DNA from 3 places in the Shewanella sp. UCD-FRSSP16_17 genome. Region 2 is predicted to be linked to each of the others. Evidence: predicted binding sites of a transcription regulator. Region 2 holds the regulator's gene; each other region holds the start of a gene.
The links. The regulator sigma-54, encoded in region 2, starts transcription at its own class of promoters, with help from an activator protein. The targets are predictions, from matches to a motif close to GTTGGCACGNNNNTNGNNT.
Positions count from the first base shown of each region.

Region 1 (10,825 bases), on a different contig from region 2:
TGGTGATGTCATTAGGCAAATACCTAATGAAGAAGCGTTAGAACTGTCGAAAAAATTAGCTGAAGTGGCAGGGATTTTGCTTAATACAGAGGCATAATTAAGGCGTTTTTTTGCTTTAATATTAATGTAAGAATTATTGAATAATAGGTGAGGAATTTATGGCATTAACAGCAACTGGTATTGGCTCAGGTCTAGATATCAACACCATTGTCGGTGTACTCGTCGATGCTGAAAAACTCCCTAAAGAAGCATTATTCGATAAAAGTGAAGCGACAATAGATGCAAAAGTGTCAGCCATTGGTTCGTTGAAAAGTAAATTATCGACATTCCAAGATGCACTAGAGAAGTTGAGTGACCCAGATGCACTTAATATTCGAAAAGTGTCGACTGGCGAAAGCATTTATTTTGGCGCTACAGCCGATAAGAATGCACAATCAGGCAGTTATCAAATTCAAGTCGAACAGCTGGCGTCTTCTCATAAAGTGGCTGGAGCTAATGTGGCCGACCCGAGTTTAGGGGTGGGAACTGGTAGCCTGGATTTATCGGTTAATGGTGAAGCTTTCTCAGTAGATATTGAAGCCACTGATTCACTTGATGATATCGCCAAAAAAATCAATGGCGCTACAGACAATTCTGGTGTAACCGCAACGATCATTAAAAGTGATGATGGTAGCCGTATCGTGTTTAGCTCTGATGAGCCAGGTACCGACAATGAAGTGACAATGACTGCGAATGATACAGCCGGCTCAGGGTTAAATGACATGTTTGGCGCTGGAAATTTGACGACACTTCAAAATGCGGAAAATGCCGTTATCTATATTGATGGTCAAAAGGTTACTTCTCAATCTAATGAAATTACCGATGCCATTGCTGGTGTCACGCTTTCGCTAACTGATGCTGATGTATCAAAAACCTCAACATTAAAAATTGAGCAAGATGACGAGCTAGTTAAAGAAAATGTGCAAGCATTTGTGGATGCATACAATACGTTAGTGACTTCAATCAGTGATATGTCTAAATATGACACTGAAAAAGAAGAAGCCGCTGCGCTGCAAGGGGATTCAATGATTCGTTCGATAGAATCCCAAATGAGAAGCATGATCAGTAATCGAGTCGATGTTGACGGACAGAGCGTTGCATTATATGACATTGGTATTGAAACTGATCGATACGGAAAAATGTCAATTAATACCGAAAAACTAGATGAATCTATCAGTGAAAACATGGATTTAGTTGAAGGATTATTTGCGACTCCTGACACAGGTATTGCAAGCCAATTAGATACCATGGTCGAAGGTTATGTTAAAACGGGTGGGTTAATTGATAGCCGTAATAATAGTTTAACCAGTGAGAAAAGCCGTTTAGACGATCAGCGTGATGCGTTTAGTTTGAAAATGGAGTTACTTGAAGCACGTTTATTTAAACAGTTTAATGCCATGGATTTGGTCGTTGCATCATTGAATCAACAAAGCTCTGGATTAACAGAGCGATTAAATTCATTACCAGGCTCTGTGCCAAGTAGCTAATTTATATGAAACAACTATCTGAAAAAAACCTGCAAATAGAAGAATTGCTAAAAAATATTGATAATACTCCTTCAGAAAATGAATCTTCTGATGAGTTGGTATCTAACTTGCTAGTACTTATAGGTGAGCGTCAAATTTTACTCGATAACCTGAAATTTGAAGATGAAGAAACTGAAAGAAAAATGTTAGAACAACAGATTTCTATTGGCAAAGTGTTTGAGCAGAAGGTCATAGCATTGCAAAAACACATTCAATCTTTACTTCAGGCTAGAAAGAAAAATCAGCGCCAAATTAATGTTTATCAATCTATAGACTCAAATAAGTAGCAAAGGTGAACCCTATGAGAGGATCAATTAAATCTTACCAAAAGGTATCAATCGACAGTGAGATAGCTGTTGCTTCTCCACATCGAATTATTCAAATGATGTTCGATGGTGCTTTATTACGATTAGCGCAAAGCCGATACGCAATTGAAAATCATGATTTACAGGCTAAAGGTGTCGCGATTAACAAAGCAATAGGTATCATAAATGGCTTGAATAATAGTCTTAATATGGACGTCAAAGACTCTGTTGCAAGCAATTTAAGTGATCTTTATGATTTCATGTTACGCCGTATTTCAGAGGCAAACGTGAATAATGATGTGATAGCCATTGATGATGTCACAAACATCCTTAGAACGATTAAAGAAGGTTGGGATGCAATCCCTGCAGAGATGCATCAAATGACGTCAGAAGCGAGTTAATTTTGATATCATTGTAAAGGGCGCCATAGGCGCCTTTTTTGTATTTCGACAGGTAAAAATGAGCGTCTCTATTCGTCCATTAATGGCATTTCCAGTCTGGCTTATCGTATTGGTTGTATATAAAAACAGCTGTTAGTGACTTAAATCAATAGCATGGTAGAATATTGGCTGATCAAGCTTGATTCTCTTGCTCTGATAATACAGTATTTATTTTTGCGTATTCGTTTAAACTTTATTGCAGTTTTGGCTATATTTAAGTAAAGATTAAAAAATATGTGTTCGCGATCTTCTATGTTAATGTTTATATTATAATTGTGTCATCTGACTCATAGAAATATAGCGTGATAAACTACATTCAAGTCAGGTGAGCGTTATTGATTTTTGATAACGAAGAATTTTGACTCTGAATTACTAATAACTAGAGCTTTGGCCTTCTTAATGATGCAAATAGAACAACGAATTTTAATTGTTGCTGAACCTTCTGAGCGCGTGTCTCGTCTTTGTTGTATTTTTGAATTTTTAGATGAAAAACATCACCTCATTTCAACTGATGATCTTGCGCCGTTAACTCGTGACTCTCGTTTTAGAGCTTTAGTTATCGACACTGAATCTGTTTCAGCTGAATTCATTAAAGATGTGCAATCCTCAATTCCTTGGCAACCCGTTCTATTAATCGGTTCGCAAGAGATTAATGGCGTGAATGTACTTGGTACAATCGAAGAGCCAATAAACTATCCTCAGCTCACTGAGCTGCTTCATTTTTGCCAAATTTACGGTCAAGCTAAGCAACCTCAAATACCAACCAGCGCTAATCAAACCAAACTGTTTAGATCACTTGTTGGTCGTAGTGAAGGGATTGCCAATGTTCGTCACCTAATAAGCCAAGTCGCAACGTCTGATGCCACAGTGTTAGTGCTGGGCCAATCTGGTACAGGTAAGGAAGTGGTTGCTCGTAATATTCATTATATGTCAGAGCGACGTGATGGACCGTTTATTCCTGTCAATTGTGGTGCTATTCCACCTGAGTTATTAGAAAGTGAGTTATTTGGCCATGAGAAAGGCTCTTTTACTGGCGCGATTTCTACCCGTAAAGGTCGTTTTGAATTAGCTGAAAACGGCACATTATTTCTAGATGAAATTGGCGATATGCCGCTGCAGATGCAAGTAAAACTATTACGTGTATTGCAAGAAAAAGTCTTTGAACGTGTCGGTGGTTCTAAAACGATTACAACAGATGTGCGCGTGGTTGCTGCGACTCATCGTGATCTTGAAACCATGATTGATAAGAATGAGTTTCGTGAAGATTTATACTATCGACTAAACGTATTTCCAATTGAAATGCCGTCGTTAAGTGAACGACGTGATGACGTACCACTGTTACTGCAAGAATTAGTTAGCCGTGTGTTTAATGAAGGTCGCGGTAAAATTCGTTTTACCCAACGTGCGATAGAGTCATTAAAAGAACATAACTGGTCTGGTAATGTACGTGAACTGTCGAATCTAGTTGAAAGACTAACCATTTTATTCCCAGGCGGGCTTGTCGATGTCAATGACTTACCACGTAAGTATCGTTATATTGATGTGCCTGAATACAGCGTGGAAATCAGTGAGGAGCAACAAGAGCGTGACGCCTTAGCTTCAATTTTCAGTGATGATGAGCCTATCGAAATCCCTGAAACACGATTCCCAAGCGAATTACCTCCTGAAGGCGTGAATTTAAAAGATTTATTAGCCGAGCTTGAAATCGATATGATCCGTCAAGCACTTGAGCAGCAAGATAACGTCGTTGCAAGAGCTGCAGAAATGCTTGGTATTCGCCGAACGACACTTGTTGAGAAAATGCGTAAATACGGTATGAGTAAAGACTAGTATCATCGCGCAAAAAATGTTCTATTAAAGCATGCCTTCTGGCATGCTTTTTTATGCCTCTTGATAAGTTTGATTAAAGTGGCATACCAAATGCATTAGCCTGTTAAAAGTAAATATTTTGACGGAGTGGCTATGTTTTCAGCGCAACTAGTTTCAGAACAATCAGTAACGGCGCAAGCATCAGCAGAGCACTATGCCTTTAATATAGATGACGATTCAGTTCAGCAAAGCACTGCTAAAATTGACTTAACTGGCTCAGTCAGTTCATCGGTGCCTTTTAATCAGCAGTTTATTGAACAAAATGAGCGAGCGGTTCCGCAAAAGGCGGCTAATATGTCAAATCAAATGGCGCATATATTACAAGCCATGCCATCTGGCGTTGTGATTATTAATGGGGATGGTGTTGTCACTCTTGCTAACCCTGTGGCCACTGAATTATTAGGCAGACCTTTACAAGGTGCCAAGTGGTTTGAAATTATTAATCGCGCTTTCTCTCCCCAAGAAGATGATGGTCATGAGGTTTCTCTTAAAAATGGTCGTCGAGTTAAGTTAGCAATTACCCCTTTAACACCGGAGCCTGGTCAGTTAATTGTACTGACGGATTTAACTGAAACCCGCTTACTTCAAAAGAATTTATCGCATTTACAGCGATTATCAGCGCTTGGGAAAATGGTCGCAACATTGGCTCATCAAGTCAGAACTCCGCTTTCTGCTGCAATGCTATATGCGTCGAATTTAGCCAGCCCTAAGTTGGCTGAAACGGCTAAAAAACGCTTTCAGTCTAAGTTAGTTGATCGCCTTAATGAACTTGAGCGACAAGTTAATGACATGCTGCTAATGGCTAAGAATAAACAAGACGATGTCTCAGAGGCTTTATTGGCTGAAGCAATTATTGAACCTGTGTTAGCTAACTGTGAACCTATTGCTGAAAACAAGTCGTGTAAATTACAGTATTTTAATCATTCTAGTGATGCGATTTTAGCTAATGGTAATGCATTAAGTTCAGCGATTAACAATTTAGTGATGAACAGCTTAGAAGCCAATGCAACTGAAGTACGTATCATAACCAGTTCAACCGATCATCGTCTGAATATTGATGTGATTGATAATGGTAAAGGGCTAGCTGTTGATATGCAGCAACAAATACTTGAGCCCTTTTTTACCACAAAAAGCCAAGGTACAGGGCTTGGGCTTGCTGTAGTGCAAACCGTTGTGAGAAACCATAACGGCACGGTGCAGGTGTCATCGCAACCCGATAAAGGTTGCCTTATCAGGCTTTCATTTCCAGTGCATAATGTTGATGAACAAGTCAACACTAAGGCAAGTTTAACTCAAACGGAGACTTCTCATGGGTGAAGCAAAATTACTACTCGTTGAGGATGATGCATCGTTAAGAGAAGCATTACTGGATACATTAATGCTAGCTCATTACGATTGTGTTGATGTTGGTTCAGCCGAAGAAGCCATCATAGCGTTAAAATCTAATGATTTTGATCTGGTTATCAGTGATGTTCAGATGGATGGCATTGGTGGCATCGGCTTATTAAATTACCTCCAGCAAAATAATAATAAGATTCCAGTATTATTAATGACAGCTTACGCCACCATTGATAATGCGGTCAGTGCCATTAAGTTAGGCGCGGTGGATTATTTGGCGAAGCCATTTGCGCCAGAGGTGCTGCTCAATCAAGTGTCACGCTACTTGCCGTTAAAACAAAACCTCGATCAACCTGTTGTGGCTGATGACAAAAGTTTGGCATTACTGTCAATTGCACAACGAGTCGCAAGTTCCGATGCATCAGTGATGATTATGGGGCCGAGCGGTTCAGGTAAAGAAGTGCTTGCACGATACATTCATCAAAACAGTGCCAGAGCAGATGAGCCTTTTATTGCCATTAACTGCGCCGCTATACCTGAGAATATGCTTGAAGCAACCCTATTTGGTTATGAAAAGGGCGCCTTTACTGGCGCTTATCAGGCGTGTCCTGGTAAATTTGAGCAGGCACAAGGCGGGACGATTTTATTAGATGAAATCTCTGAAATGGAGCTTGGTCTGCAAGCTAAACTTTTACGTGTGCTGCAAGAAAGGGAAGTAGAGCGTCTTGGCGGTCGTAAAACGATATCGCTAAACGTTCGAGTGTTAGCAACCTCCAACCGTGATTTGAAAGAAATGGCATCTTCAGGTGCCTTTAGAGAAGACTTATATTATCGCATTAATGTGTTTCCGCTTACTTGGCCAGCACTAAATCAGCGACCTGCTGATATTTTACCGCTTGCTCGTCACTTGATTGTGAAACATGCAAAGCTTGCGAATATTTCACCAGTACCCACAATCGATGATGTGGCTTGTAGAAGGCTGCTGACTTATCGCTGGCCTGGTAATGTGCGCGAGCTTGATAATGTCATTCAACGAGCGCTGATATTGCATACAGGTGAAGAGGTGACTAGCAATGATATTGTGCTTGATAGTGCCGAAGTGCCGCTGCAGCCTACTGAGCAACAAGCTAAACCGAGCACAGAAACAGATGGCTTAGGGGGTGAATTAAAAGCCCAGGAACATGTGATTATTTTGGAAACATTAAATCAGTGTAATGGCAGTCGCAAAGCGGTAGCTGAAAAGCTGGGAATTAGCGCAAGAACCTTACGATATAAAATGGCGAAAATGCGCGATATGGGCATTCAAGTGCCGGCTTAATTTTCTCCTGTTAACGTTTCTGTTGTTAACGTCAGCCAGAAAACCTAGCACTTTCGCTAGGTTTTCTTATCTACAATGACGATTACTGCGCACACATTGAGCAAACGCACTGCTTTTTACCCCCAATATCTATTGTTAATAGGCATTTTTATATTATTGGCATCCTAATTGCTAAATCTATTGTAACTGGTTTTTAGTCGTCAAATATCCGACGAATAGGAGTTTACAATGCAGGTTAGCGGAAATCCTTTTTTACAAGAAATGCAATCACTTCGTGGTGAAATTTCACCTAATCTTCGTTCTCCAATTCAACCGGATATGACTCAGAAGGTGGGTAATACATCAGGGGCTGATTTTGGAGAGTTACTTTCTCAAGCCGTTGGAAGTGTTACTGCTTTACAAAAAAATTCCGCCAACCTAGCGACACGTTTAGAAATGGGTGATTCGACAGTCACACTGTCAGATACCGTAATAGCTCGTGAAAAGTCAGGTGTGGCATTTGAAGCAACTGTGCAAGTAAGAAACAAGCTTGTTGAAGCTTATAAAGAAATTATGAGCATGCCTGTTTAGGCTCTTATCAGATTAGAAAGTAGGTAATTATTGTGAGCACAGATCTCGTATTAGATTCAGATACCGTTGATAGCACTGGGATTCAGCAAGAGAACAAATCTGGCTTAATGAGTTCATTTGGCAGTGCTGATTTCATGCGTCAAATCACCATGATATTAGCGTTGGCAGTCTGTTTGGTGCTGGCGGTTTTCATGATGATTTGGGCGCAAGAGCCTGAGTTTAGACCTCTAGGTCAGATGGAAACCAATGAAATGATCCAGGTTCTGGACGTTCTCGATAAAAATAAAATTGCCTATAAAATTTCTGGTGATGTAGTCAGTATTCCAGAAGATAAGTATCAAGATGTAAAATTACTATTAGGCCGTGCAGGTGTTGAAACCTCAAGTCAACCAACCGATTATTTGAGTAAAGATAGTGGCTTTGGTGTGAGTCAACGCATGGAGCAGGCGAGATTAAAACAAAGCCAAGAAGTCAATTTAGCTCGTGCAATTGAAGAGCTTAAAAGTGTTACTCGTGCCAAAGTGATTCTAGCGTTACCAAAAGAAAATGTATTTGCCAGAAACAAATCTAAACCTAGCGCAACCGTAGTCGTTAACGTGCGCCGTGGCAGCTTAGGTCAAGAAGAAATTGATTCCATTGTTGATATTGTCGCTTCTGCTGTTCAGGGTTTAGAGCCTACTCGAGTCACAGTGACTGACTCTAATGGCCGTTTACTTAACTCTGGAAGCCAAGATGGCGCTTCAGCAAGAGCTCGCCGTGAACAAGAGTTAGTTCAACAAAAAGAATCTGAATACCGTAATAAAGTTGATTCTATTTTAATGCCGATTTTAGGCCCTGAAAACTTTACCTCGCAAGTGGATGTCAATATGGACTTCACTGCCGTTGAGCAAACAGCAAAACGTTTTTCTCCTGATTTACCAGCAGTACGCAGCGAAATGACCATTGAGCGTAATTCATCGGGTCAGGCAATGGGTGGTATTCCAGGTGCATTATCAAACCAACCACCTATGGAGTCTGATATTCCACAAGAAGTGGGTGAATCTGAAGCCACTGCAGCTACTGGAGACAGTTTCCGTGAAGCGACTCGTAACTTTGAGCTTGATACGACTATTAGCCATACTCGTCAGCAAGTTGGTGTGGTTAGAAGATTAAGTGTATCGGTCGCCATTGACTACAAGCCTGGACCTGTTGATGAAAATGGTGTGGTAACAAGAGTACCTAGAACCGAACAAGAGCTGACTAATATCCGACGTTTATTAGAAGGGGCGATGGGATTTACCAGTCAACGTGGTGATACGTTGGAGGTGGTAACGGTTCCATTTATGGACCAACTAATTGAAGAATTACCAGCGCTTGAAATGTGGGAGCAACCATGGTTTTGGCGAGCGGTAAGGCTAATACTAGGCGCTTTATTAGTGCTAGTTCTGATATTATTTGTTATTCGTCCAATGCTAAACAGGTTATTGAAATCTAACGAAGTTGAGATGCCTGAAGAAACACGTTTAGGCCATGAGCTTGCTGAAATTGAAGATCAGTACGCTGCAGACACATTGGGCATGTTAAATACTCAGCAAGCAGATTACAGTTATGCTGATGACGGTTCGATTCAAATACCGAACCTGCATAAAGATGATGATATGATCAAGTCGATTAGGGCATTAGTGGCTAATGAACCTGAACTTTCTACCCAAGTAATTAAGAGTTGGTTACAAGAAGATGGCAAATGATGACGTAGCAGTTGCAGAGGCAACTAAAGGGTTTAACCCTGATGACTTAACGGGTATCGAGAAAACGGCTATTTTGCTGTTAAGCCTAAGTGAAGCTGATGCAGCTTCGATTTTAAAGCATCTTGAACCTAAGCAAGTCCAGAAAGTCGGTATGGCAATGGCAGCTATGGAAGAGTTTGGTCAAGAAAAAGTCATTGGCGTTCATAAGTTATTTCTTGAAGAAATCCAAAAATTCTCATCTATTGGCTTTAATAGTGAAGAATTTGTCAGAAAAGCATTAACAGCGGCACTTGGTGAAGATAAAGCGGGTAATTTGATTGAACAAATTATCATGGGCAGTGGTGCCAAAGGTTTGGATTCTTTGAAATGGATGGATGCACGTCAGGTTGCCACCATTATTCAGAACGAGCATCCGCAAATCCAAACTATTGTTTTATCTTATTTAGAGCCCGATCAAGCGGCTGAAATTTTTAGTCAGTTCCCAGAAAATACCCGCTTAGATTTAATGATGCGTATTGCTAACTTGGAAGAAGTGCAACCTGCTGCACTGCAAGAGTTAAATGACATCATGGAGAAACAGTTTGCAGGCCAAGGCGGCGCACAAGCGGCTAAAATGGGCGGCTTAAAAGCAGCTGCAAATATTATGAACTTCCTTGATACCGGAGTAGAAAGTCAGATTATGGAAACCATGCGTGAATCTGATGAGGAAATGGCGCAACAGATCCAAGACTTAATGTTTGTATTTGAGAACTTGATTGACGTTGATGACCGTGGCATTCAAGTCTTGCTCAGAGAAGTACAACAAGATGTACTTATGAAAGCCTTGAAAGGAGCCGATGACCAGTTATCTGATAAAATCGTGGGTAATATGTCTAAGCGTGCAGGTGAGTTACTACGTGACGATCTTGAGGCTATGGGACCGATTAGGATCAGTGAAGTGGAAGTGGCTCAAAAAGAAATTCTCGCAATTGCACGACGCTTGAGTGATAGTGGTGAAATTATGCTTGGCGGCGGTGGTGGAGAAGAGTTCTTATAATCACTTGTGCTAAACGAGTGAGTGACATCACCGACTTAACCAGTATTTTTGCAGTCAATTAGGCCATTAAGATGACGGACGCTAAAACCAACAAACCGCTTGAAAATGAAGAACATGATTTTAGTCACTGGCAATTACCTGATGTGACTGAATCTCAAGCTGATGCTCCGTCAAACTTATTTGGTCACTTAGGTGCCAATAATCCGCCACCGCAAGCGGATGACAAACCGTTATTACCGCCAACCATGGCTGAGATTGAGCAAATTCGAGCAGAGGCAGAGCAAGAAGGGTTTGAACAAGGCAAAGTTGATGGGTATAACCAAGGGCTTGAGCAGGGGAAATTAGCAGGGTTAGAACAAGGTCACTCAGAAGGATTTAGCCAAGGCGAGCAACAAGGCTATGAAGAGGGGTTGAATAAAGCGCATGAGATGTTAGAGCGCTTAACGGGCATTGTGCAACAGTTTGAGCAACCGTTAATGATTCTCGACGCTGAAATTGAGTCAGAAATGCTCACCCTTGCTATTAATCTGGCAAAATCCATTGTGGGCCATGAGCTAAAAACTCATCCAGAACATATTTTATCTGTGCTGCGCCAAGGTGTTGACTCACTGCCTATTAAAGAACAGCAAGTAAAACTTCGATTACATCCTGACGACG
Region 1 covers NZ_LZFV01000002.1:141,177-152,001, reverse strand. Annotated here, with positions in the region: gene A9267_RS05555 (flagellar protein FlaG) at 1-97, shown strand, start outside; gene fliD (flagellar filament capping protein FliD) at 159-1,526, shown strand; gene A9267_RS05545 (hypothetical protein) at 1,532-1,852, shown strand; gene fliS (flagellar export chaperone FliS) at 1,867-2,271, shown strand; gene A9267_RS05535 (sigma-54 dependent transcriptional regulator) at 2,710-4,140, shown strand; gene A9267_RS05530 (sensor histidine kinase) at 4,273-5,496, shown strand; gene A9267_RS05525 (sigma-54-dependent transcriptional regulator) at 5,489-6,835, shown strand; gene fliE (flagellar hook-basal body complex protein FliE) at 7,064-7,405, shown strand; gene fliF (flagellar basal-body MS-ring/collar protein FliF) at 7,513-9,132, shown strand; gene fliG (flagellar motor switch protein FliG) at 9,122-10,168, shown strand; gene fliH (flagellar assembly protein FliH) at 10,240-10,825, shown strand, end outside.
Region 1: the regulator sigma-54 is predicted to act here: its motif matches at 6,991-7,009, upstream of fliE (flagellar hook-basal body complex protein FliE).

Region 2 (10,825 bases):
GACGGCGCTAGGTGTTAGCCATATCTATCAAGGGGTAGACGATAAGCTCACACCATTTAAAGAGTTACTCAGTATTTATAATGTAACGCCAGATGAAGTTGCCTATATCGGTGATGACATGGTTGATTTACCCGTTATGAAAGAAGTGGGCTTAGCTGTTTGCGTAGCAGATGGTCACCCATACGTAAAACAACATTGCCAAATGATCACTCGCATTAATGGCGGTAACGGCGCTTTACGTGAGTTAACTGATTTACTGCTTGTTAGCCAAGACAAATTCGAAACAGCCCACGGAATGAGTATATGAGCCGTACCACCCTCGCTATTCTCGGCTTCTTTGGTGCAGCATTAGTTTTATACTGGCAAGTGCAAGTGAAGCGTAGTCAAATGGAAGCCAATAAGCTTCCCGATCCCGCGCGTCCAGAATTCATCGCTAATGACTTACGAAGCACAGAATTTAACGAGCAAGGATTAGTACAAAGCCGGGTGTCAGCAAAACACATGGAACACTTTCAGCAAACCAATGAAACCCTATTCACTGAGCCTGTATACCTTATCTATCCAGAAAACGGCGAAGCTGAGTGGCAATTAACCGCTGAATTAGGCAAGCTTAATAAAGAAACTGGTAAAGTGGTGCTAGAAAAAAATGTTATTATTGATGCAATAAACATCAATGAACCAGTACAATCGCTAACCACAAGTATGCTTGCGTTAGATTTAAATACCATGATCATGACGTCTGATCGACAGATTAATGTCTCAGGACAAGATTTTAAAATACAAGGCTTAGGCCTTTATGCTGATTTAAATGCCGAAGAGTTAGAGCTTTTAAGTCAGGTAGAAGGAACATATGAAGCAAAGTAAAACACTGACATTTTCACTCAATAAGCTTATGAAAACAGACTTTATTAGAAAAAGTATTCTGGGTATGAGCCTAATGGGATTGAGCTTAGTGACAGTCACCGGCGTTCATGCCAAAGAAGGTGATTTACAACAAGAGCTTAAAGTTGCTGCCGTCAGCCAAAAAGCAGATATTAAAAACAACCAAGTGATTTTCTTCGGCCCAGTGAATGTGACGCAAGGCACCATTAATATTAATGCCGATCAATTACGTGCATTCAGTGAAGAATCGGGTGGCAAAAAAACCATGATTGCGACAGGTAATCCAGCCACATTCTCACAAGAACTCGATGATGGCCGTATCGGTACCGCAAGTGCAAACGAAATAAAATATGAGCTTTCGACCAGTATTTTAACCTTAAAAGGCAATGCAAAACTTGACCAAGCAGGCAGTCAGGTTACTGGCAATCTCATTAGCTATAATATTGATAAACAGCAACTGATCGCTGAAAGCACAGGTGAAGGAAAAGACAGAGTTATCACAATTTTTCAGCCAGAAAATTACCCTGACTTGAATAAAGAAAACGAAGAACTTGATAACTCAGACGAAGCGCCGTTAGAAAATAATGATTCGCTTGATAACCCAGATGCTGATACGACTGACAATGCATCTAACAATGTAACTGAGAATCAAACAGTGACTCCTGAGGCAAATGCTGTTGAAACTAACACTGATGCCCTCCTTGAATCAGTCACCCCTCAAGAATCTGATATTCAAAACTCAACCAATGCAGACATAACGACCCCTGCGGCAGAGCAAAAGCAATAATGACACAAATTACCTTAACAGCTGAGAACTTAGCAAAAAGCTATAAAAGCCGCCAAGTTGTCAAAAACGTTAGCCTAACCGTTAAAACGGGTCAGATTGTTGGTCTTTTAGGGCCAAATGGTGCAGGTAAAACCACAACCTTTTATATGGTTGTTGGCTTAGTCAAAAGCGATAAAGGTCGTATTTTGATTGATTCTGACGACTTGACTGCAGACCCAATGCATTTACGTGCTCGTAAAGGTATTGGTTACTTACCTCAAGAAGCCAGTATTTTTAGAAAACTCACTGTGCACGATAACATCATGGCAGTGCTGCAAACCCGTAAAACCTTATCGAGTGAGCAACGAATCGAAGAGTTAGAGCACTTATTAGAAGAGTTCAATATTACCCATATTCGTGACAGCCAAGGTATGGCTCTATCAGGTGGTGAACGTCGACGTGTAGAAATAGCACGCGCTTTAGCCGCCAATCCTAAGTTTATTTTATTAGATGAACCATTTGCGGGTGTTGATCCTATCTCTGTGATAGATATTAAGAAAATTATTCAACAACTAAAAAATCGTGGTCTTGGCGTATTGATTACCGACCATAATGTCCGTGAAACACTTGATGTATGTGAGCGTGCGTATATTGTCAGCCACGGAGATTTAATTGCTGAAGGTACGCCTGCTGAGATCTTAGACAATCAGCAAGTCAGGTCAGTATACTTAGGTGAGCAATTCAAGCTATAGTTAGCATTCTTTAGTGTACAAGCATGGCATTTTCGCGGCCAACCAGTCCCACTTTTTAGCGTTATACACTAGACTCAAAACGTAACGCTAATTTTTGGCAAAGTAGAACCCAAGTTCGGTTAAAGTCTAGCTAACACTTACAAAAGTGCTAGACCCATAACATTGTAGTCGCGATGATGAAATTCAATTAGGGATAAGCGGTAAATGAAAGCCTCACTCCAACTTAAAATGGGTCAACACCTGACAATGACCCCGCAGTTGCAACAAGCCATTCGCTTATTGCAACTTTCCTCTTTGGAGCTACAGCAAGAAATTCAGCAAGCACTTGACTCAAATCCTCTTCTTGAGCTTGAGGATGAGTTTGCCAAAGCAAAAGAACCAGTCAAAGACAATGCTCAGCAAACTGACACCGATTTTAGCGATAACAGCCAAGTCAGCGTAGAAAAAGACACCTCATCAGTCGATACCACAGAGTCACTTACGAAAGAGTCCATGCCTGAAGACTTACCAATGGATACCACTTGGGATGAAGTCTACACCGCCTCTCCTAACTCAGGTTCTGGCGCTGTAAGCCGTGATGACGATATGCCATTTCAAGGTGAAACGACTGAAGGTTTGTACGAACATTTAGAATGGCAAAAAAACTTAACCCCATTTTCTGAAAATGACCTCGCCATTGCGACAGCCATCATCGACGCAATTGATGATAGAGGTTACTTAACCCAATCAACAGAAGATATTCTCGATGCACTCGGTCTTGAGGATATTGAACTTGATGAGGTTGAAGCCGTATTAAAGCGTGTACAACATTTTGATCCAGTGGGTGTCGCTGCAAGAAATTTAAGCGAATGTTTGATGATTCAATTGGGACAATACCCAAGCGAAATCCCTTGCATAGAAAATGTAAAATTACTGATATCTGAACACCTAGATTTAATAGCAGGCCGTGATTTCAGATTACTAATGCGTAAAACCAAGCTTAAAGAAGATGATTTACGCGAAGCGATTCAATTTATCCAAACACTGAACCCTCGCCCAGGGTTACAAATTACTCCAATCAAAGATGAGTACGTCATCCCAGATGTCACAGTGTTTAAAAAGAATGGCCGTTGGGTCGTTGAATTAAACCCAGATAATATGCCTAAAATAGGCGTAAATCAGCAATATGCGGCCATGGCAAAAGGCTCAGCCAATCAAGCTGACAGCCAATTCATTCGCGGTCACTTACAAGAAGCCAAATGGTTTATTAAAAGTATTGAAAGCCGCAATGAAACCCTGTTAAAAGTGGCAAATTGTATTGTTCAATTCCAGCAAGGTTTCTTTGAGTTCGGCGAAGAAGCCATGAAGCCTATGGTATTAAATGATATTGCCGAAGCGGTAGAGATGCATGAATCGACCATCTCACGGGTTACAACTCAAAAATATATGCACACCCCTCGCGGCCTTTTTGAACTAAAATACTTCTTCTCTAGCCACGTAAGTACCGATGATGGCGGAGAGTGTTCTTCTACAGCAATCAGAGCCTTTATCAAAAAGCTGGTCGCCGCAGAAAACCAGAAAAAGCCACTTAGCGATAGTAAAATGGCGACGCTACTGGCAGAACAAGGGATCAATGTTGCTCGGCGTACGATCGCCAAATATCGTGAAGCAATGCTCATCCCTCCCTCAAACCAACGCAAAAGCTTATAAGCCTTTGTTATTGGAGGATGATCTATGCAAATTAACCTGACTGGACACCATATCGAAATTACTCAATCTTTACGTGAGTATGTGCAAACTAAGTTTTCAAAGCTTGAACGTCACTTCGAACAGATCAATAATGTTCACGTTGTGCTCAATGTACAAAAGTTACAACAGATTGCCGAAGCTAAATTGCACCTCAAAGGAGGTGAAGTTTTTGCCGTATCTCAAAACGCAGATATGTATGTCGCAATTGACGCCCTGATAGACAAATTAGACCGTCAGGTAATTAAACACAAAGAGAAGTTAATTAAACACTAACGATGGAACTTCGCACCATCCTGCAGCCGGCGTGCACTACCTGTGCCACTCCGGGCAGTAAGAAAAAGGTACTGGAACTTATCAGCAATTTAATGGCTGACCAGTACCCTACTCTATCTTCACAAGCTATTTTCGAAAGTTTAATAGCACGTGAAAAAATGGGTAGCACAGGTATCGGCAATGGCATTGCGATTCCACATGGGCGTTTAGACGACATTGAATCGCCGATCGCTATTTTGATCAAATGTGAAGAAGCTATCGACTTTGATGCTATTGATAAGAAGCCAGTAGACATTTTATTTGCCTTATTGGTTCCTTCTGAGCAATGTCAGCAACACTTAAGCACGTTATCAAGTATGGCTGAGAAATTAAGCGATAAACTCATCCTTAAAAGACTTCGAAAGAGTCATGACGCTACAGAACTGTATCAGGTTATTACTGCATGAAACTTGTCATCGTATCAGGACGATCGGGCTCAGGTAAGTCAGTTGCTTTAAGAGTGTTAGAGGATTTAGGTTATTACTGTGTTGATAACCTGCCTCTCCCACTGATTGGCAGCCTACTAGAGCAGCTAAAAGGAAATAACGAACTTGTCGCCATCAGTGTTGATGTGCGTAATATCGAAGAGCAAGGCAAAGTATTAGAGCAGCAAATCGCTTTGTTGTCCGACGATACCACGATCATTAGTTTATTTTTAAATGCCAATGATCAAGTACTGCTTAAACGATACAGTGAAACACGTCGATTACACCCGCTGTCAAAAAATCAAATCTCATTACAAGAAGCGATTCAACTTGAAGGTCGATTGCTCGAGCCAATCGCCAAAATGGTTGATCACTACATCGACACATCTCAGCTGAATATTTACGATTTGAGCGATCAAGTCCGACAAATTCTTATGGGCAGTGTTGATAAAGAATTAGTCATTCACTTTGAATCATTTGGATTCAAGCACGGTATGCCTACTGAAGCCGACTTTATGTTTGATGTCCGCTTTTTGCCAAACCCACATTGGGAGCCAGAGTTAAGACCATTAACGGGTCTTGATCAACCAGTACAAGAATTCTTAGGCAGACAACCCCTAGTCAATAAGTTCATCTGGCAGATTGAGAATTTATTTGATACTTGGATGCCGCACCTTGAGCGCAATAATCGCAGTTACCTTACCATCGCGATTGGCTGCACAGGTGGACAGCATCGCTCGGTTTATATTGCAGATCAACTCACACAGCGCTTCAGTAACAGTAAACACCAAGTTAGCGCTCGTCACCGAGAGCTAAACCTGTGACGATGAATATCTCCAGAGAAATCACCATCAGTAATAAACTTGGGCTTCATGCTCGAGCGGCAACAAAATTAGCTATATTGGCTACGGAATTTAAAGCCAGCATTACCTTGATTCAAGGTGACAAACAAGCCAGCGCTGCGAGTGTGTTAGGGTTGTTAATGCTAGAAAGTGGTATAGGGAAAGTGATTACTGTTCAGGCTGAAGGCCCTGATGCGCAGCAAGCACTAGATGCGGTTTGCCAACTGATTAACGACAAATTTGACGAAGAAAGCTAATCCTTTTATATGATTTAACGCTTTCAGGCCAACTCGTTGCTAGTTATCACTTACTAGCAAAACATTGAAATTTACGACTTTAAACCGCTAACAGCCATGCTTTATTAACCTCATATCCTACTCGGGAATACGCTTAAACTAAGCTTTTGCGCTGCTCAAAGCGCATTAAAACAATCAACGGCAAATTATCAACAACAAACAGTGATAGTTAACTATAATAATCTCATGACCCACACCATAACCTGCTTATTTTTTATACAGCAATCAACGCCATATTAGAAACTGCTTCTCCCTTTACACACTGTTAAGTTAATATTAGCAATCGAATTTTTGAGGAGTGGCGAATGAGTATCGAAGTGATAGATAGCGAACTTACAGAACAGCGCCTAAATCAGCTCACCCAAGCACTTGGTAGTGGTATGTTTGTGCATGTGCGCAATATGCTGCATGATATGGCCGCTTCTGATGTCGCCCTCATTCTTGAGTCATCTCCCCCTAAAACACGCCAAGTTTTGTGGCAACTTATCGACCAAGAGCAAGCCGGTGAAATTCTTGAAGAACTCGGTGAAGAGTTAAAAGATTCGCTTATCAGTGGCATGACACCTGAAAAAGTTGCGCAAGCCACATCAGGAATGGACACCGATGACCTGGCTTATATTTTACGTAGCTTGCCAGATGCAGTGTATAAGAAAGTACTGCAATCGATGAGTAGCCAAGACCGTCACCGAGTTGAACAAGCGTTATCCTACCCTGAAGATACTGCCGGCAGTATCATGAATACCGATACCGTGACTTTGCGTCCTGACGTGAATATTGATGTGGTACTGCGTTACTTACGCCAACGAGGCAATTTACCCGATACGACAGATACACTCTATGTGGTCGACAAAAACGACCATGTACTTGGCGGGGTCCGTTTAGCCGATCTATTAACCTGTAACCCTAGCGAAACGATCCGCAGCATCATGGATCCGGAGCTTGAAAGTATCCCTGTTGATATGCCAGATAATGAAGTGGCACAGTTATTCGAACGTCATGACTGGATTTCAGCCCCTGTCGTTGATGAACAGCAGAAGTTATTAGGCCGTATTACCATTGATGACGTCGTCGATGTTATCCGTGAAGATGCCGAGCACTCCATGATGGGGATGGCGGGGATGGATGATGACGAGGACACATTCGGTCCCGTCATGAAAAGTACCTTCCGACGTTCTTTGTGGTTAACAATCAATTTATTTGCCGCTTTACTTGCTGCCTCTGTCAGTAACATGTTTGAAGGTACCCTTGAGCAGTTTGCCACTATTGCCATTTTAATGACCATTGTTCCGAGCATGGGCGGCGTTGCAGGTAACCAGACATTAGCTTTGGTCATTCGTGGTATTGCCCTTGGGCATATTGGTCAAAGTAACTCTCGCTGGTTAATAGGCAAAGAGTTAGCCATTGGTTTCCTTAACGGCATCATGTGGTCAGTGTTGGTATTTTTTGCCGTTTGGCTGTGGAAAGACGATATGGCCTTAGGTGGTTTGATTGGTGGCGCCATGCTAATCAATATGACTGTTGCAGGTCTTGCAGGCGCCAGTATCCCACTCTTACTGAAAAAGTTGAACATCGATCCTGCATTAGCAGGTGGTATGGTGCTTACCACAGTAACCGACGTCATCGGCCTATTTGCCTTTTTAGGTTTAGCGACGATCTTCTTAATGTAGTCGATACCCGACCTTCGCATCTCACTAAATCCATGCCAAACGGCATGGATTTTTTAATCCTTCTAAATCATAAACGACTCACTGTAACACTCCTCATTCATACTGATTAAGTGATAATGGTTTACCGTTAATGTCACTAGAAATGACGCTCAAAAAGTCTGGTAAATTAAATTTACCAATAAATCACCACTTTGCACCAAAATGGATAATTTGCACCAATGTAACACAACGCATTTTTTAGAGTTAACACACTAAAAAACTAACCAACTGTTAATTAACGATAAAATATTTATTTCAAAATTGGCACGACTATTCCATATAGATATATACCACCTTAGAGGTAGATGCATTTTTGACCAATTTATGACTCGATTAGAGATGTAATACAGGGAGTTAAGTATGAATTATCTAAGAATTTTCATTGAAAACTGTCAATATCAGTGGCACTTCTTCCATCACCTTGGATTGAGCAGCTGGGATATTGATAATAATCATTAATCTAAAAAACCTCTTAATTTTATGAAGGTTCGTGGTTAACAAAATTGAGTAGTAGGAACAATGATGACGACACTAAATCGAATATATCCAGATGAATTACAGCAACAAGTAATCAAGGAAGTAAAAGACAATAATCGATTAATTTCAGATGTTGCCAAGCAATATAATGTGTCAGCAAAAACCATTTACCAATGGGTGAAGAAAAGAAAACAACCTCTAAAATCAGTGAGCAAACAACAAGATTTAGCCACTGAAATTGCAACTGAAATAGCAAATTTGCAGAAAAGGCTATTTCAACTGAATCAAGAATTAGTGTCTGTAAAAGGACATTAAATTCAACGTTTCGGAAAGAAAAATGACTTTAGCATTCGTCCCCATCGGAAGCTAAACAATCGCAGTGATTTTTCTTTCCAATTTTATTTTCAAACATTGAGCGCTAACAACTCATCGTTTGAAGGCAGTTCCGACAAGAAAGGATGCGTTATTTTCGTCCCCCAGCGAAAATCTCTCTCCCCCACCTCTCTTGTCAATTTTATACCGTGGCTTAGCCTAACGCTTAGCGTTACAAGAGTAAGGTTAAGAATAGGCAGCCACAGCCTGCAAGTCAGGTAAAAGTTTCAAGATAATGATTGCTGTTTAACTCCCCGTAGACAGCAATGGCTATTTTGAAGTACGTTACAGGGTCTAATAACAATAATATGTAACGATAAAATGTCGAAAGACAATGCAAACAAAAGCCCTAATGAAATGGATTCATTAGGGCTTTTACCTTTCTAGGCGCAGTATACAGCGCTACAGCCAACGAATGAGCGACGGGCTTTAAAACAATGATTAATTATTGCTTACCTTTTTCAAGTTCAAAATAACGTTCAGTCGACCAGTCAAAATAATACTCATGACCATCCCATTCATAGTAGGTATGACCATCACGTTGTATCACTCGTGCATTGTCTGGCAACTTGCTAATCCCCTTTGCATACTCAATGCTAGTGGTTGTTCGTTTTGGCGCTTCAACTGCTGTGACTGGTTCAACATAGTTATTACGGGATTGGTTGTTCATATAACGATCACGGTAATAGCGGTCGTAATAATCGTATCGATAAGGATAACGCCAACCATTGCCCCATCTTCCTCCCCAACCATTATAGCCCCAACGGTTATACCAGCGGTTATTCCAACCACTGCTCCATCCTACGCCAATACTGGGTCCCCAATAATTGTTGTAACCGACTCCCCAGCGTACTGACGAACCTGAATAACGATCATAACGATGACTGCCAGCCGAATGGCGATGTTTAGCACCATTTTCTGTAGCAACAGCGCTCATTGAAGAAGTACGAAAAGATTCAGCCATAACATGTGAAGGCAGAATAGCCAGAGTCAGGCTTATTGATACGAATAACATCGACAATCGGTGAGGTTGACTGAATATTGCCATTTGATCGCTCCTAGGCTGAAAGATCACAAAGCCAATTAATATCAGTTTACCCTAAAAAGCCACTGAACCAATAATCTTGGCTTAACCCAATATTATATAAATGCTATAGTGCGCCCCAAAGAGCGATTATAAAAAGAGTGAATTAGCCATGAGTTTTAAGGATTTACGTAGCTTCATCGATCACCTCGAAGCCAATGGTGAATTAAAGCGTATTAGTTATCCTGTTGATCCTAATCTAGAAATGACGGAAATTGCCGATCGTGTGCTTCGTTCTGGCGGTCCTGCATTGCTTTTTGAAAATCCAACAGACAAATCTATGCCTGTTTTAGTGAACTTATTTGGCACTCCAAAACGGGTTGCCATGGCACTCGGTAAAGAGGATCCTCTCGCCCTACGTGAAGTCGGTGAGTTATTAGCATTCTTAAAAGAGCCAGAGCCGCCTAGTGGTTTTAAAGATGCGATCGCGAAAATCCCAAAATTCAAGCAAGCACTCAATATGCCGCCTAAAACGGTCCGTAATCCACCATGCCAAGAAATCGTCATCACTGGCGATGAAGTGGATCTAACCAGCTTACCTGTTCAACATTGTTGGCCTGGTGATGTTGCACCTTTGGTGACTTGGGGTTTAACCATCACTAAAGGCCCGCGCCAAAAACGCCAAAACTTAGGTATTTACCGTCAGCAGTTACTGGGTAAAAACAAATTAATTATGCGCTGGCTCGATCATCGTGGCGGCGCATTAGACTTTAAAGATTTCAAAGAAAAGCACCCAGGTGAGCGCTACCCTGTGGTCGTTGCTTTAGGCTCAGACCCTGTCACCATCTTAGGTGCGGTGACACCTGTACCTGACTCAATGAGTGAATATGCCTTTGCAGGCTTACTGCGTGGTGAACGCACTGAGGTCTGTAAAGCGATTAGCTGTGACTTAGAAGTTCCAGCCACCAGCGAGATCATTTTAGAAGGTTATATCGACCCTGAAGAAATGGCAGAAGAAGGGCCCTATGGCGACCATACTGGTTACTATAACGAGACAGACAAGTTCCCAGTTTTCACCGTTACTCACATGACACAGCGTAAAGACGCCATATATCACAGCACATACACTGGCCGTCCACCTGATGAGCCGGCAATGTTAGGCGTGGCATTAAACGAAGTCTTTGTGCCTATTTTACGCAAGCAATATCCTGAAATTATTGACTTCTACCTGCCGCCAGAAGGC
Region 2 covers NZ_LZFV01000024.1:199,156-209,980, reverse strand. Annotated here, with positions in the region: gene kdsC (3-deoxy-manno-octulosonate-8-phosphatase KdsC) at 1-307, shown strand, start outside; gene lptC (LPS export ABC transporter periplasmic protein LptC) at 304-864, shown strand; partial or broken gene lptA (lipopolysaccharide transport periplasmic protein LptA) at 929-1,474, shown strand; gene lptB (LPS export ABC transporter ATP-binding protein) at 1,669-2,400, shown strand; gene A9267_RS12350 (RNA polymerase factor sigma-54) at 2,605-4,089, shown strand; gene hpf (ribosome hibernation promoting factor) at 4,114-4,401, shown strand; gene ptsN (PTS IIA-like nitrogen regulatory protein PtsN) at 4,404-4,847, shown strand; gene rapZ (RNase adapter RapZ) at 4,844-5,689, shown strand; gene A9267_RS12330 (HPr family phosphocarrier protein) at 5,692-5,964, shown strand; gene mgtE (magnesium transporter) at 6,309-7,670, shown strand; gene A9267_RS12320 (transposase) at 8,232-8,501, shown strand; gene A9267_RS12315 (hypothetical protein) at 9,004-9,606, opposite strand; gene ubiD (4-hydroxy-3-polyprenylbenzoate decarboxylase) at 9,755-10,825, shown strand, end outside.

Region 3 (10,825 bases), on a different contig from region 2:
ACATTTGTTATCAAAGACATATTTTTGTCATTTTTCTGCCATAGACTGATGGAAAAAAATGCAATGGAACTGATGTAATGAGTGTTATAGATTTAGAAAAAGAACTCGAAAAAATAATATATAAACAATCTATCAATGCTATCTTTCAGCCTATTTTCAACATATCAACTCAAAAGGTTCATGGTTTTGAAGCGTTAAGCCGAGGGCCAGAACATAGCCCGCTTTATTCTCCAGTACCTTTATTTAAAACTGCAGAACATCTTAATAAACTCAGTGAATTAGAAACACTCTGCCGCAGTATTTCTATTAATGCTTTTAAAGCGTGTCAGCTTAAAGGTAAGTTGTTTATCAACATCTCGCCAAAAGCGCTACTCGATCCTGACCATCCTAAAGGGCTAACCCTGCAGCTGATTAAACAAATGGGGCTAAAGCCTGAAGATGTGGTTATCGAACTATCAGAGCAATACCCAGCCGATGATATTGATTTATTAAAAGACTGTTTGAACCACTATCGAAATCAGGGCTTTCTCACAGCAATTGATGACTTAGGCGCAGGGTACTCAGGATTACGCTTATGGTCTGAACTGTCTCCTGATTATGTCAAAATCGATCGCCATTTTATTCATCAAATTGACAGCACGGCAGTAAAGCAAGAATTTGTGCGTTCGATTGTGGAGCTATGCCAAAATCTGACTTGCAAAGTCATTGCAGAGGGAATCGAAACCCCAGAAGAGTTAACCATGTTAAAGCAGTTAGGGGTGACTTATTGCCAAGGTTATTTATTGGGTAGACCCAACATTAAACCCAATACGCACATGGACTCAAACTTGGTGAGCATGCCTTTGCCACCGCAAACACGTTATTGCGAAACAGCAGAAAGTTTATGCTCATCAGCCAATATCGCGCCACCTGAGACAAAGCTGAAGCAACTCAGTGAGCAATTTATTGCTCAACCAGCACTGCAAGCAATTGTCATCGCTCAAAATGGCCATCCTGAAGGCATCGTCAGTCGCAACCATATTCTGGAATTATTTAGCACACCCTATGGCCGAGCTCTGCATGAAAACCATCCGGCGAGTGCAGTAATGGACAGACAAGTATTGCAGATTGATGCAAGTGAACCTTTGTCAGCGGTGAGCCAACTGCTAACCTCTGAAACCGCCACTACCGTTGCACAACAATTTATTATATTACGGCATGATAAATTAATCGGGATTGGCCACACAAAAGATCTATTACAACGCATAACCGAACATAGAATTAAAGTCGCTAGACATGCTAACCCGCTTAGCAACTTACCTGGAAATGTTCCTATTCAAGAAGAGTTAAAACGCTTACGATCCCAGAAAAAGCCATTTTACTTAGCGTATTTCGATTTATGCCACTTTAAACCTTATAACGATATTTATGGTTTCTCACGAGGTGATGAAGTCATCATGCAAGTGGCTAACTTACTAAGTCATCATCAAAATGAACGCTGCTTTGTCGGCCACATAGGCGGAGATGACTTCGTGATGATTTGCACTTGCCAAGATGCACTCACTCACGGTAAAGCCATCGTAGAACACTTTGAACAAAGTAAACGCACTTTTTATTCAGCAGAACATTGGCAAACTCAAACGATGCATGCCAAAGATCGCCAAGGTAATATGGTCGACCACCCTTTAATTTCACTATGTGTTGGTGTACTACCACCTGCGATGACCCATGATACAACGGATCATAAATTATCAATGCTCAGTGCTGAAGCCAAAAAACAGGCTAAATATGTACAAAGTAAGGTTTTCATCTTAGATGATAGGCAACAAAAAACGGCTTAATAAGCCGTTTTTATTGTATTGATTGAAGCTATCTCAATGGCGCGATTTATAGTACTGGCTCTACGGTTTTCTTTAACCAATCTTTCAACATACGAGTTTCATACTCAAATGGTCGTTGATTTCTTGTAGAATTAGCACCGTACATGAAGTTCATATCAACTAGCTTTTCATCTCCGGCAATAACAACGTTATCGCCTTCAGTGATACGGTAAGTAAACGTCATTCTAGGTGGGTACAAATCTTTAACGATTCGTAATTCATTAGCAGACGTAGCCCCGAACGTTGGTCTTAAGTCGCCTGCTAAGTCCACATCTGAAACTACCATTTCGAGTTTCTGATTTGGCTTGAGTATCTTCTCAGCTTCTTTATTGATATTTTTAGTCATGGTATCAAAAAAGCGTTGTTCAAAGCGCGACTTAACTTCTGTAGCCGTTTTTAAATCACGATAATTTTTAGGCTCTTGCCATTCAACTTTAACGATGCCCTCTTCTGTGACTGGGTTTTCAATCACTTCTTCATCAGCGATAGCAACATTACACATTAGTGCGCCTGCAATAAGTAAATGTTTAACTTTCATATATAGTCTCCTGGCAGTGAATTTGTCGCAATGTATTCATTGCATCTCAATATAATAAGCCCAACCTGTATATAAGCTTAACGCAAAGCGACTTCCTTTGCTGTAAGACATTCACCTTTATACAAGCAAGTAAAATTGGGATAAATATTATTAGCTGCTTTTTTGTTCAGCTTTTGTTCAGTCAGTGATTGCTAATATACATCCCAAGCAAACGTACTGCATCATATCAACCCCATTAGATGATTGCGTCACTGCCATTAACGCTCAAGGAATTAGCGCAACAATAAACCTACGAGTTTTAACTGGAGTAATACTATGAACAACATCACTATGAACAACGCTAAAGTAACTATGACTAAGAAAATAACCCTTGCTGCGACCTTTTTCGTCACAATGGCATTATCTTCTTCAAGCTTTGCTCATCAATTTGATGTCGATGCAGAAGGCCAACAAGCGATTCAAGAACATCACCAGTTAATGAACCAGCACATGGCTTCGGCAGAACAAGAGTATACCGCTGAACTTGAACAAGACTTTAATCAGCAGCTTGAAACTGCAGAGCATAACTTCATGGAAAAAAAATGCGCTAATCGTGGATTAGACTTTGATGACGAATCTGAAGTGTGCGAAGGCTAAACCTTAAAGGTTAGTTACCGATATGAAAATGCAGCCTAATGGCTGCATTTTAGGTTTTCTGAACGTTAAAATGGAAATAATGCACTGAGTTTTGGATAGTTCTTTTTAAGATCTTTCTTCTTGGTACTAAACTTTTTACCCTGGGGAGTATGCTGCCCGGAAGGAACAAAAGGTAATTCATTACCTGTTCTGTCTTCATAGAGTTGCCCTGCTATCAAGTCAAAGTCCTCAATAAAAGGGTATGCATAATCATCTTTTGTTGGCCACAAAGTCAGTTCTCCTAAACAATCGGGATCAGCAATCACCTTGTTATACCAGTCTTCACCCAGAGAAAGTAAAAAGCCTCTAAACTCTGCGAAAGCATAATCAGAATCACAACCTGTGATAATGTACGCCGCTCCCCATATATTCCAATGATAACTACGGCGCATCTGCTGTCCGAACATTTTATCAAATGCGGCTAAAGCGTCATCATCAAGCTCGGTTAGCTTAGCCGTCAGTTCACTGTGGCACTGCTGCTCTGACTGTTGCGGCTCAGTACGCGTCACTAAGTCCCAAAATTCAGCTTCTGTCATGTCACTTTTCCTAATCTTTTTGGAAACTATTCACCAAAATATCTCAACTCGCGTTATTCTACACCACAACGAACTCATTGCTTTACTATCAATAACAATACCTCATGACTAAATTCAGTACCGTTAACAATTCGCTCCCTCGCAGACTGATCATATTGATGGCATTTTACGTCTTATTGTCTATTCTGGCTTTGCTACGTTCATACGCCATTCAAGGAGTCGATCTGTTTACGATTGGCGTAATACCAGTGCTATTTGGACTCGTTAAACGCACTCACTGGGCCAGTTTAGTGTTAAAAATATACCTCGCAATCCAAACATTGGCGATGTTAGCTTTATCCACAACAGCTATTATTGCCTATCAAATCACCCCTGAAGATGTAAAAGTCGAATTCAACGGAGTGAGTATACCTGTACCGGCTATTGCACTGAGTGCGGTGCTCATTTTGGGGTACCAATATTGGGTCGCGTTTAGCCAAAAAACCACGCAGTATTTGAAACCTGATTGTTAATGTCTTGTGCAAGAATAGCTATATTCACGTAGAAGCTTAAGGTAAAATGTGCCCATAAGACGCATTTATAATAAATAAGAAGAAGTCATTTATGGGCCACCTATCCCCCAGTGAACTATCAATTTTATTGCTAGAGCCTTCAGATACTCAGCGTAAAATTATCACCGCACGCCTACAACAAGAAGGTGTAAATAGCATTCAAACTGCATCAAGTATCACTGATGCGAAAGACATTATCTCAAGACATACTCCTGATTTAGTCATCAGCGCTTTACACTTTTCAGATGGCGAAGCAACCGACTTGCTCAGTTTCATCAAGCAAAGCACTCAATTTAATGACATTCAATTTATGCTGGTTTCTAGTGAGTGTCGACGCGAACAACTTGAAGTGTTCAGGCAATCAGGGGTCGTCGCCATTCTACCGAAACCATTCGATGCCGATCACCTAGCGACTGCGCTCAATTCAACCATCGATTTAATCAGCAACGATGAACTGGATTTAAGTCATTTTGATGTACAAGATATTCGTACATTAGTGGTTGATGATAGCCGAATGGCACGTAATGTCATTAAGCGAACCATTGGCAACTTAGGCATTAGAATCATTAGCGAAGCTGAAGATGGGGCGCAAGCAATAGAACTCATGCAGCAACAGATGTTTGACCTAGTCATCACAGACTACAACATGCCGAGTGTCGACGGTCTAGCACTGACCCAATATATTCGCAATGAAAGTCAGCAATCCCATATCCCAATATTAATGGTCTCATCTGAAGCCAATGATACACATCTTAGTAATGTATCAAGTGCAGGAGTGAATGCACTTTGCGATAAACCTTTTGAGCCTAAACTGGTTAAGCAGCTGCTGTATCAACTATTAGAAGATTAATTTTACTGTGGCACTCGTCATTTTCGCCCCAAAAGCTGGGCAAAGGGGTCATTTACGTCGTAAATGTCACCAAAATGCCCTATTGCTACACATTTATCAGATAAAATGCTTTCAAAGCCCCATGGCTTATGGCATGTTAATCTAGTTTTAAATAAACACATCTATGGAAAGCAGAGAATATCAACATGAACAAAAGTGAATTAATTGCAAAAATTGCAGAAAATGCTGAGTTAACTAAAGCAGAAGCTGGCCGCGCACTAAAGTCTTTTGAAGAAGCTGTTACTGAAGCCATGAAAAATGGTGACAAAATTTCTATCGTAGGTTTTGGTTCTTTTGAAACCTCTGTACGCGCAGCTCGTACTGGCCGCAACCCACAGACTGGCAAAGAAATTCAAATTGCTGAAGCGACTGTACCAAAGTTCAAAGCGGGTAAAACATTAAAAGATAGCGTTAACTAAGATTAACTGCTTGAAAATAAAACCTCCACTTCGGAGGTTTTTTTATGTCTATTGATCACCTTTCTATTAGAAATCCGACCCAAAACTGCACAAAAAAAGTGCACCCCTGCCTCAATATCATGCAACATTTTTGCTACATCATAGTGCGAGAGAACATAAACCATTAATAGTAAAGCATTTATAAACATGGCACATCATTAGCAATAACTCATACAGATGAAATCAACATTGAACCTTGCTGCCCGATAATCAAGCAACAGGTGAAATGAATAATAAAAACTTTGAGGGAATGAAAATGAAAAAAACCTTATATAAAGCTATTGCGCTATCTACAAGCTTATTATTATCTGGTTCTGCATTAGCAGAAGTCACCGGTAATATCGGCGCGACGTCAAACTACCTATGGCGTGGTGTAAGCCAAACTGATAACGGTGCAGCTGTACAGGGTGGTATTGATTATGCCGCTGATTCTGGCTTTTATGTCGGTGGTTGGGCTTCAAACGTTGATTTTGGTGATGGCACAAGTTACGAGTTAGATATTTACGCAGGTTACGGTGGTAATATCACTGAAGATTTAAGCTACGATATTAACTACCTTTATTATGCCTACCCAGATTCTCCTGGTAGTGTTGATTTTGGTGAAGTCACTGTTGGTTTAGCATGGAAATGGTTAGATGTTTCTTATTCACACACTGTCAATGGCGGCGATGATATTGCTTCTGATCCACTTGATTCAAAAGACATGATGTATGCACAAGCTAACCTCACATTCCCACTAACTGAATCACTGTCTTTAGGCGTGCATTACGGTTATTCAGATGGCGATATCATTACTAGCTGGTATGGTACTGATAGCTACTCAGAATACAATGTATCGTTAAGCTCTGATACTGATTACGGTACTGTTTCATTTACTGCATCTGATACAGATTTAGATGATGACGACGCAAAAATTGTACTAGGCTACTCGTACAGCTTTGGTTTATAAGCCATAGTCATTCAATCTGGCACCAATGCGAACTGGCTTAGGTCGGCATCGTGCCAATTGTTACACCTCAAACGCCACTCTAATGAGTGGCGTTTTTGTGTGTCAAAGAAACTTTTTGATAACTGCGTTAAGCAAAAAAATAAATAACTGCTACATTGAATTTATAGGAGTAAGTAAACCTTTGGGTGCAATTTGAATGCATATTCTTCGTGGTTGTTTTACAGGAATATCGTAAGCTTCAGCGCTCAATACCCATGATATCAAAGCACGGCTAAAGGCTACCTTTGATATTTACAGCTTATTTGTCACACAGGGACACCACAAATAAGCATGAAATAGAGGGTAGAATAATGGCTAATATTACTGAAAGCATTCCTAACGATACAGAAATCGACGCAATGGTATCACCAAGAAATAAACGTTCAGCTGAAATTATTGAACGAAAACGTCAAGTTAAACGACGCTTAGATGACTATCTTGAACAAGCAGAATTACGTAAAAGTTTAGGTGACGACTTAGAAGATGATTTTTAAACTTCACTTAACCTTACTTAGCTTGCCAAATTAATCCCACGACTTAAGGTAATACGCTAAGCCTGTGCACTCCAGATATACTGTGCAAGTCGGATACTTCTGCTCACCACATTCAGTGATAACCAGTGCATTGCCGCCCCTATCAGCCGTTTGACCTCTTAAATCGTTTTTCAATGCGCTTAGACTTGGAATCGGATAACGCAAATGATCTGCCGACACACTGCAAAAAGAAGTAAACACTTCACCTAATGGGTCGTTTTCGTGATTATAAAGTTCACTTGGTGAATACAAATCAACGGTTGAAGCCTCAACCTTAGCGACTACATACTCTTCTGCATTGGTGCGAAATTTAACGCCATTACAACCAGCAAGCACGACACTCAGCAAACAGATTGTATATACGCTTATAATGTTATCTATCTTCATAAAATCCCTTTTTGTTGGCATACACATCCCAGTGTATGCCTAATCCATTTTTTTATCCTTGCGCATTTAACTGCTTTTGTTTAGCAAAGTATTCACGGGTTAGTGCAAATACCACAGGGCTTAACAATGCTAATGCAATCAAGTTTGGAATAGCCATCATGGCATTTAATGTATCTGCAAGTAACCAAATAAACTCAAGCGAACTCACAGCACCAATCGGTACCACTAAGGTCCAAATTAATCTAAATGGCTTGACGACTTTATCACCAAATAAATACTGCATGCATTTTTCACTGTAAAAGCTCCAACCTAGGATGGTCGTAAAAGCAAATACAGCTAATGCAACGGCAACAATATAATTCCCCATAGGCAGTGCATGTGAAAACGCAAAGGATGTTAACGCAGCGCCTGTTTCACCCGAAGTCCATGCTCCCGATACAATAATAGCCAAACCGGTAATCGAACAAACAATAATCGTGTCGATAAACGTACCTAACATCGCCACTAAGCCTTGTTTAACAGGCTCATTGGTTTGCGCAGCAGCATGGGCAATAGGCGCACTACCTAAGCCAGCTTCATTTGAGAACACACCACGAGCGACACCAAAACGAATAGCAGCCCACACAGCGGCACCAGCAAAACCACCTTGGGCAGCAACAGGGTTAAATGCACTATGAATAATCAACTGAAATGCGGCTGGTACTTGGTCAGCATAAACAACTAACACGGCTAAGCCAGCTGTGATATAAAATAGGGTCATTAAAGGGACAAGTTTACCGGCAACGTCTGCGATGCGTTTGATACCACCCATCAATACAGCACCCACAAGCACCATCAGCACTAAACCAGTAATCCAGTTAGGCACACCAAAGTTGCTGCTCATTGCGTCAGCAACTGAGTTGGTTTGCACAGTGTTACCTATACCAAAACCGGCAAGAGAGCCTAAAAGCGCAAATAACGTGCCTAACCAAGCCCATTTGCTGCCTAAACCATTCTTGATGTAATACATGGGACCGCCCACATGATTACCATTTCCATCTTTTTCACGAAATTTAACCGCTAAGACAGCTTCTGCAAACTTGGTAGCCATACCGACTAACGCCGTGCACCACATCCAAAATAACGCGCCTGGTCCACCAAGAAATATCGCGGTTGCAACACCGGCAATATTACCTGTACCAATGGTTGCCGAAAGTGAAGTCATTAAAGCGTTAAACGGACTAATTTCACCTTTATGTTTATCGTCGGATGAATCTCGACCAGACCATAATAACTTAAAGCCTGTGCCTAATTTTAGGATTGGCATTAATTTCAGTCCGATAGACAGAAATAATCCCACTCCTAAAATCATCACTAACATGGGAACGCCCCACACTATGCCATTAACTGTATTTACAAATGCCGTCACTTGTTCCATTGAAAACCTCATAATGCGTTAATTATTTCTTGTTATTATTTTTAGTTGTTTTTCTTTTGATTCATCCGCTATTTCACTCAATAGGGCTAAGTCATTTAAAGAAAAATTAAGATTACCTGCATTACACACAAATTGGAAACACCATCATTAAAAGCAAAGGTATTAAATGCAATAATCTCAATAAATCAGTCAATTGATTAGGCTAAATAAATAAAAAAGGCACTACTAATATTGTAGTGCCTTCACAGTTTGGTGTTTATATCGCCCTAGAAATATCAAGCAATGCAATAAAACTTAAGCCTATTCAATCCAAAATCAACTTTAAGCTATCTAAGCCTTGCTGTAAGTCATTGCCTATAATCGTTTCAAAATCCATGAACAGAAACATCAAATTCATCGGATAATCGAGATGCCCTTTAAACCCCCAATTAAGTCGAGTTTGATTGTCAGACAAGGCTTCAGTGGTCATATATGCAGGCTCTGTTGCTTCAAAAGGGCTTAAAAATCTAAGTTCGAAATCAATCCTCTCTCCCTCAACAATCGCCATTATCTCTTGTTCACCGACGCCAACATCTGGATTGTCACTTGCCCAAGCTGACACAAATCCAACCGTTGCATCTGTCCCACGATAGGTTTTTTCCATATCGGGATCCATTTGCGCCCATTTACTAAAATTATTTTGATTCTTGAGGTGTTTTACATAATCAAACACAATCGCTTTAGGTTGGTTAATCACAATTGTTCGCTCAACTGAGTAATCTTTTTTGATAAAGATCGCCGCGATAAATGGGATTGCAATTAAGATAGCAACAACTAGGAGTATTTTTTTTATCATGGTGTTTTTCCTAATTAAAGTAATGATTAAGTATATCAATCATTCCTGACACCACAATTTTATTTTAACAAAATAGCAACACTACTTTTTGCAAAGAGACTCATAGCAAGACTGACACACACAAGCTTTTCCCCTCAATTGCGCTTTAACAGCAGCAGAAATGGTGCCACGAGCTGAAAGAGAAAGACACCAACACGCCTCAATAGATAAACCTTTGCTGACAGCACAAGCATTTTGCTTATTGCAGATAGGACAAATTAAAGGTTCAACAACATTAGCTTGATTCAGTGATATCCTCTCTTGAGTTACTTGTTCTTGAGGATGATAGATTTCAACAATTTGTGTCTTCACAGGATTAACTCGATAGTAGGAATATTAACGATTGGTTCGCAGGCAACGCTAGATGTATAAGCAAGGATAATGCGATACAACTTTCTATGATATTCATTTTATGATTGATAACGAAATTGAGTGTGGCACTACACTATAAAAATAGCACAGTAGATAATAATGCAGCTCATATAATCCTCTGCCTTAGCAGTAGAGGTGATACCTCAACCAAATACGTTTTATTATGCTACTGTACTGCGTTGCCATTTATTCAGCGTTTCTACTTTCCCAATGACTTTTCCAATCAGGCTTACTGACTAGCCTCAGGGAAATTAGGATAAGCCTTTTCGCCTAAAAGTACATTTTGAGGCTTTTTGCCATAATAACCATCATGTTGATGAAAACTGGCTTTCGTTTGCTCTATCTTTCCTTTAAAGCGCGGATCTTGAGGTCGTTCCTGGGCATTAATGTATGCTGCTACATCCCAAGCCTCTTGGACTGAAAGCTGAATACTCTTTCCTAATGGCATATTCTCATAAATAAAGTTAGCCGCTGTATTCACTCGATGCATACCTGCTCCCCAGTTATAGCTCTGCGGGCCCCATAATGGCGGAAGAGCACTCACTTTTGCCATCTTTACTCCTTGACCATCTTGACCATGGCAAGCCTGACAATGTGCAAGATAGACTGAATTACCTCGCTCTATCGAGTAGGGCTTTTCCGGCTTATCTAACTTAGGAAAGCCGCGACCAGGCAGCATCGTTAACGCTTTTTGATCACGCTTCTCGCTAATAACCTCAGGTAATGGAAACTCAGGACGATTACCTCC
Region 3 covers NZ_LZFV01000035.1:291,707-302,531, reverse strand. Annotated here, with positions in the region: gene A9267_RS15120 (GGDEF domain-containing protein) at 78-1,820, shown strand; gene A9267_RS15115 (DUF3016 domain-containing protein) at 1,867-2,397, opposite strand; gene A9267_RS15110 (hypothetical protein) at 2,713-3,033, shown strand; gene A9267_RS15105 (DUF4240 domain-containing protein) at 3,099-3,608, opposite strand; gene A9267_RS15100 (hypothetical protein) at 3,713-4,120, shown strand; gene A9267_RS15095 (response regulator transcription factor) at 4,212-5,009, shown strand; gene A9267_RS15090 (HU family DNA-binding protein) at 5,195-5,467, shown strand; gene A9267_RS15080 (TorF family putative porin) at 5,763-6,455, shown strand; gene A9267_RS15075 (hypothetical protein) at 6,806-6,988, shown strand; gene A9267_RS15070 (hypothetical protein) at 7,019-7,414, opposite strand; gene A9267_RS15065 (alanine/glycine:cation symporter family protein) at 7,467-8,831, opposite strand; gene A9267_RS15060 (SRPBCC family protein) at 9,136-9,666, opposite strand; gene A9267_RS21635 (cysteine-rich CWC family protein) at 9,748-10,017, opposite strand; gene A9267_RS15055 (c-type cytochrome) at 10,307-10,825, opposite strand, start outside.
Region 3: the regulator sigma-54 is predicted to act here: its motif matches at 5,653-5,671, upstream of A9267_RS15080 (TorF family putative porin).